Regions from separate parts of the Nocardia sp. NPDC051570 genome, predicted to be linked through region 1. Evidence: riboswitches for the same ligand, from Rfam matches in the RefSeq annotation. Region 1 holds a riboswitch; each other region holds the start of a gene.
The links. Region 1 has a riboswitch for cobalamin ahead of cobN (cobaltochelatase subunit CobN). Riboswitches for the same ligand answer to the same signal wherever they lie in the genome.
Positions count from the first base shown of each region.

Region 2: another riboswitch for cobalamin. It lies ahead of ACIA76_RS04200 (CbtB-domain containing protein); the one in region 1 lies ahead of cobN (cobaltochelatase subunit CobN).
Region 3: another riboswitch for cobalamin. It lies ahead of metE (5-methyltetrahydropteroyltriglutamate--homocysteine S-methyltransferase); the one in region 1 lies ahead of cobN (cobaltochelatase subunit CobN).

Region 1 covers NZ_JBITDI010000001.1:119,888-123,155, forward strand. Annotated here, with positions in the region: gene cobN (cobaltochelatase subunit CobN) at 1-1,276, opposite strand, end outside; cobalamin riboswitch at 1,310-1,433, opposite strand; gene ACIA76_RS00530 (hypothetical protein) at 1,725-1,964, shown strand; gene ACIA76_RS00535 (hypothetical protein) at 1,966-2,289, shown strand; gene cobG (precorrin-3B synthase) at 2,321-3,268, shown strand, end outside.
Region 2 covers NZ_JBITDI010000002.1:142,701-145,968, reverse strand. Annotated here, with positions in the region: gene ACIA76_RS04210 (transglycosylase family protein) at 267-599, shown strand; gene ACIA76_RS04205 (hypothetical protein) at 787-984, opposite strand; cobalamin riboswitch at 1,035-1,175, shown strand; gene ACIA76_RS04200 (CbtB-domain containing protein) at 1,212-1,427, shown strand; gene ACIA76_RS04195 (CbtA family protein) at 1,451-2,305, shown strand; gene ACIA76_RS04190 (histidine phosphatase family protein) at 2,302-2,883, shown strand; gene ACIA76_RS04185 (amidase) at 2,949-3,268, shown strand, end outside.
Region 3 covers NZ_JBITDI010000007.1:20,905-24,172, reverse strand. Annotated here, with positions in the region: gene metE (5-methyltetrahydropteroyltriglutamate--homocysteine S-methyltransferase) at 1-1,671, opposite strand, end outside; cobalamin riboswitch at 1,807-2,041, opposite strand; gene ACIA76_RS18810 (pyruvate carboxylase) at 2,242-3,268, shown strand, end outside.

The DNA.
Region 1 (3,268 bases):
TCTCGAACCAGGCGGCGTAGCGGCGGGCGCCGATGCGAATCGGATTGCCCTCCAGCTGTTCGGCGGTGAGCCAGTCCGGATCCTGTCCGCCCGCGGCGATGAGCGCGTGGATCAGCGCGTCGCCGTCGCGCTCGGCCAGCCCGGGCACCTCGCCCGGCGCGCCGAGATCGTAACCGGCCGACTGCATCTCGGTGAGTAACCGGATCGCGCTGGCCGGGGTGTCCAGGCCGACCGCATTGCCGATGCGGGCGTGCTTGGTCGGATAGGCCGACCACACCAGCGCCACCCGCCGACGCTCGGCGGGAATGTGCCGCAGCCGGGCGTGGCGCACCGCGATGCCCGCCACCCGGGCGGCGCGCTCGGTATCGGGCACATAGGTCGACAGCCCGTCGGCGTCGAATTCCTTGAACGAGAACGGAACCGTGATGATGCGGCCATCGAATTCGGGCACCGCCACCTGGGTGGCCACATCGAGCGGGGACAGCCCGTCGTCGTTGTCCTCCCACTGGGCGCGGCCGCTGGTCAGGCAGAGCGCCTGCAGGATCGGGACGTCCAGATCGGCCAGCTCGCCGATATCCCAGGCGGCGTCGTCGCCACCGGCCGCGGCCGTCGCGGGGCGGCTGCCGCCCGCCGCGAGGACCGTCACGACCAATGCGTCGGCGGTGCGCAGGGCCTCGATCAGATCCGGTTCGGCCGTGCGCAGCGAGGCACAGTACAGCGGCAGCGGACGCGCCCCGGCATCCTCGATGGCCGTGCACAGCGCGTCGATGTAGGCGGTGTTCCCGGCCAGATGCTGGGCGCGGTAGTACAGCACGGCGATGGTCGGCGCCGCGGCGTCGAAACTCCGTGCGGTGCGCTCCAATTCACCCCAGCTCGGCAGCTGCACCGGCGGCTCGAAGCCGTGACCGGTGAGCAGCACGGTATCGGACAGGAAGTGGTGCAGCTGGCGCAGATTGCCCGGTCCGCCCGCGGCCAGGTAGTTGTGCGCGTCGGCGGCGACGCCGCCGGGCACGGTCGAGCATTCCATCAGCTCGGCGTCGGGCGCCATCTCGCCGCCGACCGCCACCATCGGAATTCCGCTGGCGCGCAACGCCTCCAGACCCTCTTCCCAGGCGCGGCGGCCGCCCAGAATACGCACCACCACGAGGTCGGCGCCGTCCAGCAGCGCGGGCAGATCCTCGACCAGCAGGCGGGCCGGATTGCCGAGCCGGAATTCGGCTCCGCTGGCACGCGCGGACAGCAGGTCGGTGTCGGAGGTGGACAGCAGTAGGATCACGGTTCGGCCTTCCCTCGGGTGACGCGCCCAGCACGGATGTCGCGCTCGCCGAGAGGGTCTGACTGTCACAGTGGCGCGACCGCACCGGAATTGCACCGGTTTCCTCGTTGTCGACGAGCCCCCGGATGCTACATCGCCCCGGGTGGGCCTCGGCCGTCGGCCGCGCGCCCGCATCGACCACAGTGCCCGCGGTGCGGTCCCGAGGCAACGATTGGTCTACCTCGCACCCCTTCCGACGATCCGCACTCCTTATGGCGGCGTGTCGGGAGGCGTGTCGAGTCGCGCGGGATGCGGGGCCGCCGCAGCCGTGACATTGCGCATCATCTGCGCATTTCCGATATCGGACCGACCGGTCGGAGCGTACGCTGTGCATATGCCGAACTCACCTGGGTGGGCCAGGCGAAATCGCTTCGCTGCCTGGTCGGGAATTGTCTGCATGATGGTTGCCGTGGCATTGCTAGCCATGGCGCTCGCGGCGGCTGCGGGACACCGCAGCGGATTGGCCATCGTCGCCGCCGGAGTGTGTGCGGCCGTGGCCATCACGGGCCTGCTGGTGTTCGAATCGACGGTGCATCGGGATCGGGTCGATCAGCACGAGACGCCGCATCTGTTGTCCGACAGCTATGTTCCGGAACCGCCGTGGAAGGGGCATGAGCACGAGGAGCGGCCGGAGAGGGGATGGTCCTGAGATGCCCGCGACCCCGAACTGGGTTCGGCGCAATCGTTTCGTCGCCTGGGTCAGCTACTTCTGCGTCCTGATCGGATTCGCGACGCTGGCCATGGCGCTCACCGCCGCCGCGACGGGCCACGCTCGCTGGGCCGTCCTGTGTGGCGGGCTCTGCGCGGCCGCGTTCATCATCGCCATCACGTTGTTCGGCACGACGGTCCACCGCGATCACGTCGACCGGCACGCTACGCCGAATCTGATCGCCGACCCGTGGCAACGCACCCCACCCTTCGCCGCCCGCCGCGGCACCCGCACCGAATCCGAGCGCTGGCGGCCCCACGGCTGACCGCCGCGGCGAGTCGTAGGCTTGGGTGGCCATGACTCGTTCCGAACCCGACTCCTGTCCCGGTGTCCTGCGCCTGCATCCGGCCGCGGACGGTCCCCTGGCGCGAATTCGTCTGCCGGGCGGTCTGCTTCGGCCCGCCCAGGTACAGGCCCTGGCCGAGGCCGCGCGGGAGCTGGGTGACGGCGCGATCGAGCTCACCTCCCGCGGCAATGTGCAGCTGCGCCGGATACACGATGCCGACGCGCTGGCCGAGCGGCTCGCCGCGGTGGATCTGCTGCCGAGCCCGGCCCACGAGCGGGTGCGCAATATCGTCGCCTCGCCGCTGTCGGGCCGGGTGGGCGGCCGGGTCGATGTGCGGGCGCTGGTGGCCGCCCTCGATGCGGATCTGCGGGCCGCGCCGCGGCTCGCGGAATTGCCGGGGCGGGTGCTGTTCACCCTCGACGACGGGCGCGGCGATGTGAGCGGGCTGGGCGGTGACCTCGGGGTGCACGCGACGGATTCCGACACCTTCGCACTGCTGCTGGGTGGGCGGGACAGTGGGATTCGGCTCGGCCGCGAGCAGGTCGTGGCGGTGCTCGTCGAGGCCGCGCACCACTTCCAGGATCTGCGCGGAGATCACTGGCGGCTGCAGGAGATTCCGCACGGTCCGGCCCGGATCGCCGCGGCGCTCGGACTCGCCGCCGTCGCCGAACCGGTGGAATCGGCCGCGCCTCAGGATGTTCCGATCGGCTGGTTCGTCCAGGCCGACGATCGAGTGGCGCTCGGCGCCGGGGTCCCCCTGGGCAGCCTGCCCGCCCGGACCGCGGAATTCCTTGCGGCCGTGGACCGTCCGCTGATCGTCACGCCGTGGCGCAGCCTGATCGTGCCCGACCTCGACGAGTGGACGGCCGAGCAGGTCGTGCGGGTGCTGGCGCCCATGGGCCTGATCTTCGACGCTGCCTCGCCGTGGCTGCTGGTGACCGCGTGTGCGGGCAAGCCT
Region 2 (3,268 bases), on a different contig from region 1:
TGTAGTCCGCGTTTCTTCCCATGCGATCTGCGCAAACGATGGCAGTCTCATTCATCGGTTGAGACTGCGTTTATGTTATCGCTACGTGATTGGCAGCGATTTTCTGGTTACCGTCATCTCCGGCTCGCAGAGGCGGGCCGCAACTCGGATCGGTGAACACCGGCAACCCTGTCCCACGATCCGAGTTCGAACCCGACATTCCTGGGGACGGGGACCCGGTGACGCATTGCCGCCGGGCCGGCTGGGCGCAGGGGAAGAAACCCACTATGTCTCGGAACCGGAAGTTCACCCGCGCATTCGGATTCACCGCTGTCGCCGCCGCTCTGGTCGCCGTTCCGTTCGGCCTGTCGGCCGCCGCCTCCGCGGAGAGCGGTCACAACTGGGATGCCGTCGCCGAATGCGAGTCCAGTGGCAACTGGGGCGCCAACACCGGCAACGGTTTCTACGGTGGCCTGCAGTTCACCCAGGGCACCTGGAGTGCCAACGGCGGTTCGGGCAACCCCGCCCACGCCGGCCGCTCCGAGCAGATCCGCGTCGCGGAGAACGTGCTCGCCACCCAGGGCCCCGGCGCGTGGCCCGTGTGCGGCTCCTACCTCTGAGGTTCGCGAAACCCGCGTACGACGGTCCGCCCTCGAATGTCGAGGGCGGACCGTTTCTTGTATCCGCGGTGTATTCAGTGTGAAACAGACCGCGCTCCCGAAGGATCGGAGCCATCCGATCGATGAAATCCTCCAGCCCGCCCGGAAGATACGTCGGCATGATGGTCAAACCCTCCGAATCATCCGCTTAGAACCAACAATGCAATTCATCGGCAACCTGTTCTGGCGTCCCGACGAAGATTCGATGTCCGCGCCCGCCATCGAGTGTGGCGATGAGCTGCCGCACCGTCGAATCCTCCTGCTCGACCAGTGTGAAACAGTGCTTCCCGCCCTCGATCTCGCGTGCGGTGGGCAGCGGCGCGTCGAGCACATCAGCGTTGCGCACTCTGTGCGGAGCCCGGGGCGGGCGGCACCGGTTGTGTGCGGTGCGCGGCGATTGACCTGGAAGTCGGCGGTTTCGTATGGTGAGTGGGCGATGAGTCGAGGAATCCGGTGTGAAGCCGGAGCGGTCGCGCCACTGTGAGCACCCCGCCGGGGTGCGAGCCAGACCCTCACATCGCCGGTACTGTCCGACGACGGGGACGCGTAATCCCCTGTAGTTAAGGAGTTTTCGTGGCTACGTCCTACGCTCCCCGATCCGGCGCGCCCGCCGTATCACTCTCGATTCCCAGCACCGCCCTGTGGTTGGTCGGTACCACGGTGCTGGCGCTGCTGGCCCTGTACTTCATCGGCGTCGATCAGGGCGCGGTGTCGATCTTCGGCAGCGATATGCACGTCCACGAGTTCGTGCACGACGGCCGGCATTTCCTCGGATTCCCCTGCCACTAGTCCGCGGGAATCGAGTTCACACAATGGAAAAGCGAATCATCGGCCTGGGCGTGCTGTTCGGCGGTCTGGGCGGGTTGCTGGCGTTCCTCTTCGCCCGCGTGCTGGCCGAGCCGGTCATGGGGCGCGCCATCGACTACGAGAGCGGCCGTGACGATGCGCAGATGGCGCTGGAGAAGGCCGCCGGGCACGGCATGGACCACACCCAGGACGTGGAGCTGTTCACCCGCACGGTGCAGTCCAACATCGGACTCGGATTCGGCGTGATCGTCTTCGGTCTGGCCATGGGCGCGCTGTTCGCGGTGGTGTACACCCTCGCACTCGGCCGGGTCGGCCGCCTCGCCCCGCGTCCACTGGCGCTGCTGGTCGCCGGGGGTATGTTCCTCGCGCTGTATGCCGTGCCGTTCCTGAAGTATCCGGCCAATCCGCCGTCGATCGGGCATCCGGAGTCCATCAAGGAGCGTACCGGCCTGTACCTGCTGATGATGCTGCTCTCCGTGGTGCTGCTGCTGGCGGCGATCTGGCTGGGCCGCAGACTCCAGGCACGCCTGGGCAATTGGTACGCGACACTGGTGTCCGCGGTGGCCTTCGTCGTCGTGATCGCCGTGGTGATCGCGCTGCTGCCGTCACTGGGACATCTGTCGGTCGACAAGGCCTACGGCGATTTCGCGACCGAGACGCCGCAGCCGCTGACCGATCCGTCGGGCCGGATCGTCTTCCCCGGGTTCCCGGCCGACGATCTGTTCTACTTCCGGCTGTATTCGGTGCTGGCGCAGGCGATCCTGTGGACCGTGATCGGCGTCGGCTTCGCCTCGCTGAGCACCCGGCTGTTCGGGCGCGACACCGTGCGCGGCGAGACCGCGACGGCACCGCTGGTATGAGCGAGGTCACCCGGCTCGCGCTGGTGACCCATGCGGTCACCGAGGCGGTCACCGCGGCCCGCTTCCCGGCCGATGAACCGCTCAGCGAGCCGGGTGCGCGGGCGGTGGCCCGCGCCGCCCGCCCGGTGCGGCTCGAGCGTGCCGAGCTCGTCGTGACCGCGCCCGAGCTGCGCACCCGCCAGACCGCCGAGGGGCTGGGTCTGGCCGCGACATCCGAACCGGCGCTGGGGGATTGGCGCTGCGGAGACTGGTCGGGGCGGTCCATGGACGCACTCGCGCCCGAGGATCTCATGGCCTGGCTGACCGATCCCGCTCATCGGCCGCCCGGCGGCGAATCGATCGTCGAACTGCTCGAGCGCGTCCGGACCTGGCTGGGGACCCTCACCGCATCGCCCCGGCGCATCGCCGCGGTCACCCATCCCGCGATCGTGCGCGCCGTGGTCCTGCTCGCGCTCGACGCGCCCCCGAAATCCTTGTGGCGCGTGGACATTCCGCCGCTGTCGGTCACCACTCTGCACGGCCGCCCCTCGGCCTGGACCCTGCGCACCACGGCCCACCCCCTGACCCCTGTCGGGTAGGCGTTTCCGTCCGGCGCGTCGCCGGTCGCCGTGGCAAGATCTGGGGACCGAGCGATTGGGGTGAGATGTTCGAAACCTCTTCGACGCCAACGACCCTCGCCTCGGCCGCGGCCGCGCTGCGCGACGGTGCGGTGAGCGCGACCGAGCTGGTGGAGCGGGCGCTGGCCGCGGCCGATACCTACGACGAAACCCTCGGGGTGTATCTGACCCGATTCGATCAGCGTGCCCGTGAACAGGCCGAGCGGGTGGACCGCAAGATCGCGGCAGGGCTGCCGTTGGCGCCTTTGGACGGAATTCCGTTGGGGGTCAAGGATATCTACGCGCATTCGGCCGGTCCGACCACCGCGCAGAGCCTGGTGCTGGATCCGGCGTGGGCCGTGTCGGC
Region 3 (3,268 bases), on a different contig from region 1:
CAGCATGCCCTTGACCGGCTTCTCGGTCAGCGACTGCGCGTAGGCGATCCACTCCACCGTCATCGGCGCGTTCCGCACCACGTCACCGAACAGGATCGGCGGCCGCACGCAGCGGGTGCCGTAGGACTGCACCCAGCCGTTGTGCGTGGCGGCGAAGCCGTCCAGCTGCTCGGCGAAGTACTGCACCATGTCGTTGCGCTCGGGCTCGCCGTGCACGAGCACGTCGATGCCCAGCCGCTCCTGCAGGGCGATGACCTCGTCGATCTCGGCGCGCATCCGCCGCTTGTACTCGGCGGCATCGATCTCGCCGGAGCGCAACGCCGCTCGCGCCTTGCGGATCGCCGAGGTCTGCGGATACGAGCCGATCGTGGTGGTCGGCAGCGCGGGCAGCTTCAGCCGATCGCGTTGCAGCACACGGCGTTCCTCGGCGGGCGCGCGCCGGTCCGCGTCGGGGCCGAGGGTGCTCAGGCGCGTCCGCACGGTCTCGTTGTGCAGCCGGGCGTCCTCGCGGCGAGCCGCCAGGGCCGCACGGGCGGTGGACAATTCGTCCGCCACGGCCTCGGTGCCGTCGCGCAGCGCGGTGGCCAGAGTGCGAACCTCGGCCACCTTCTCCTCGCCGAACGCCAGCCACGACCGCAGCGCCGGGTCAAGATCCGGCTCCGCGGTGAGCGAATACGGCACGTGCAGAAGGGAACTCGACGTCGACACCGCCAGCTTCCCGGCGCTGCCCAGCAGCGTGCCCAGGATGGCCAGGGAGCCGTCGAGATCGTTGCGCCACACATTGCGGCCGTTCACGACGCCCGCGACGACCAGCTTGTTCGCCAGTGCGGGCACGGCCGCGACGTCGGCGACACCGGTGCCGCGGGTGAAATCGAGTGCCACGCCCTCGATCTCGGTCGCCGCGAGCTCCGCCAACGCGGGCCCCGGGCGGCCGAAGTAGGTCGCGACCAGGATCGCGGGCCGCTCCGGCGTCTGCGCCAGCGTGGTGTAAGTGCTACGAACCAGGGCGATTTCGTCGTCGGTGAGATCGGTGACCAGCACCGGCTCGTCCAGCTGCACCCATTCGGCGCCCGCGGCGGCCAACTGCCGCAACAGCTCCTGATAGAGCGGGATCAGCTCGTCGAGCTTGCTCAGCGGCACGGTGCCGTCGAGGCCCTTGGCCAGCTTCAGGAAGGTCAGCGGGCCGACCACGACCGGGCGGGCGGGCACGCCGAGCGCCAGCGCCTCGCGCAGCTCCGCGAGCGGCTTGTCCGGATGCAGCGCGAAGGTCGTGCCGGGCCCGATCTCGGGGACGAGGTAGTGATAGTTGGTGTCGAACCACTTGGTCATCTCGAGCGGTTCGATGGACTCGGCCCCGCGCGCGGCGGCGAAGTACCGGTCCAGCGGGTCGGAGATCCCGGCGACCCGCGGAGGCAGCGCGCCGAACAGGACCGCGGTGTCGAGCACCTGGTCGTAATAGGAGAAGGTGCCGACCGGTACCGAATCCAGGCCCGCCGCCTGCAGGGCGGTCAGATGGTCGGTCCGCAGGGATTTCGCGACGCTCTCCAGTTCGGCGGCGCCGATGCGACCGGCCCAATAGCTCTCGATCGCGCGCTTGAGTTCGCGCCGCGGCCCGATACGCGGAATGCCGAGAACGGTTGCGGTGAAAGGTGTATGTGCTGTGACAGTCACGGTATGTCTCCAGTGCTGGAAGCCACGGGTCACCGCCACAAGCAGACGGAGCGCCCGAGTTTCGCCATACCCAACGACACGGTATGAACACTGGTGTCCGCCCGCCCGATCCACGAGGCGGTGGCCGCCGGATACGGCGTATCCGGCACAGTCGGCAGGTCTTCGGACTCGCAGGCTTCCCGTATGGACCCGGCCTACGCCACCCCATATGGGCCCGGCATGTACTTCGCCGGATTCCTACTGGCCGTCGCTTCCCGGAGGCTTCCAGTGCTGATGACGGCGGTCGTTCCTGCATACCGCTGCGGGACAGTCCCGGATTCTCACCGGGTTCCCTCTCGCCGGTCCAGGGACCGGCTCGACGCTGCGTATCCGACGCTCGGGGCTCCAACTCGTCGGCGCAACGAACCAGCTGCACTGTTGAGCATAAGCGACGCGGGACGCGGGGATATTCCGGAGGCGATCGGCGCAGCGGTAACACAACTTCGCAGATCGCGGGATCGGTTTGTGAGGATGGTTGCGAAGCCCGGATCACGGGTTCGGCGCCGCTCACCGGGCAGGTACCTTAGGCGGATGTTCTCCAAAGTGCTGGTCGCCAACCGCGGTGAAATCGCCATCCGGGCCTTCCGCGCTGCCTACGAACTCGGCATCGGAACCGTCGCGGTGTTCCCCCACGAGGACCGCAATTCGGTGCATCGGCTCAAGGCCGACGAGTCCTACCAGATCGGTACGCCGGGTCATCCGGTGCGGGCGTATCTGTCCATCGAGGAGATCATCAAGGCCGCGAAGACCGCGGGCGCGGATGCCGTCTATCCGGGTTACGGCTTCCTGTCGGAGAATCCGGATCTGGCCGCCGCCTGCGCGCGCGAGGGCATCACCTTCATCGGGCCGTCCTCGGCTGTGCTCGAACTCACAGGCAACAAGGCCCGCGCCATCGCCGCCGCCAAGGCTGCCGGGCTGCCGGTGCTCGATTCCAGCGCGCCCTCCTCGGATGTGGACGAGTTGTCGGTCGCCGCGGAGTCGATGCAATTCCCGATCTTCGTCAAGGCCGTCGCCGGTGGTGGCGGGCGCGGTATGCGCCGGGTGGCCGAGCCGGGTCAGCTGCGCGATTCGATCGAGGCCGCGATGCGCGAGGCCGAATCGGCCTTCGGCGACGCGACGGTGTTCCTGGAGCAGGCGGTGATCAATCCCCGCCATATCGAGGTGCAGATCCTGGCCGATGAGCACGGCAATGTGATGCATCTGTTCGAGCGGGACTGCTCGCTGCAGCGGCGGCATCAGAAGGTGATCGAGCTGGCGCCCGCGCCGAATCTGGATCCCGCTCTGCGCGAACGGATCTGCGCCGACGCGGTGGCCTTCGCGCGGCAGATCGGATACAGCTGCGCGGGCACGGTCGAATTCCTGCTCGACGAGCGCGGTAACCACGTCTTCATCGAGATGAATCCGCGAATCCAGGTGGAGCATACGGTGACCGAGGAGATCACCGATGTCGACCTGGTGGCCGCGCAGCTGCGCATCGCGACGGGGGAGACCCTGGAAGATCTCGGCCTGAGCCAGGATTCGGTCGCCATCCGCGGCGCGGCCTTGCAGTGCCGGATCA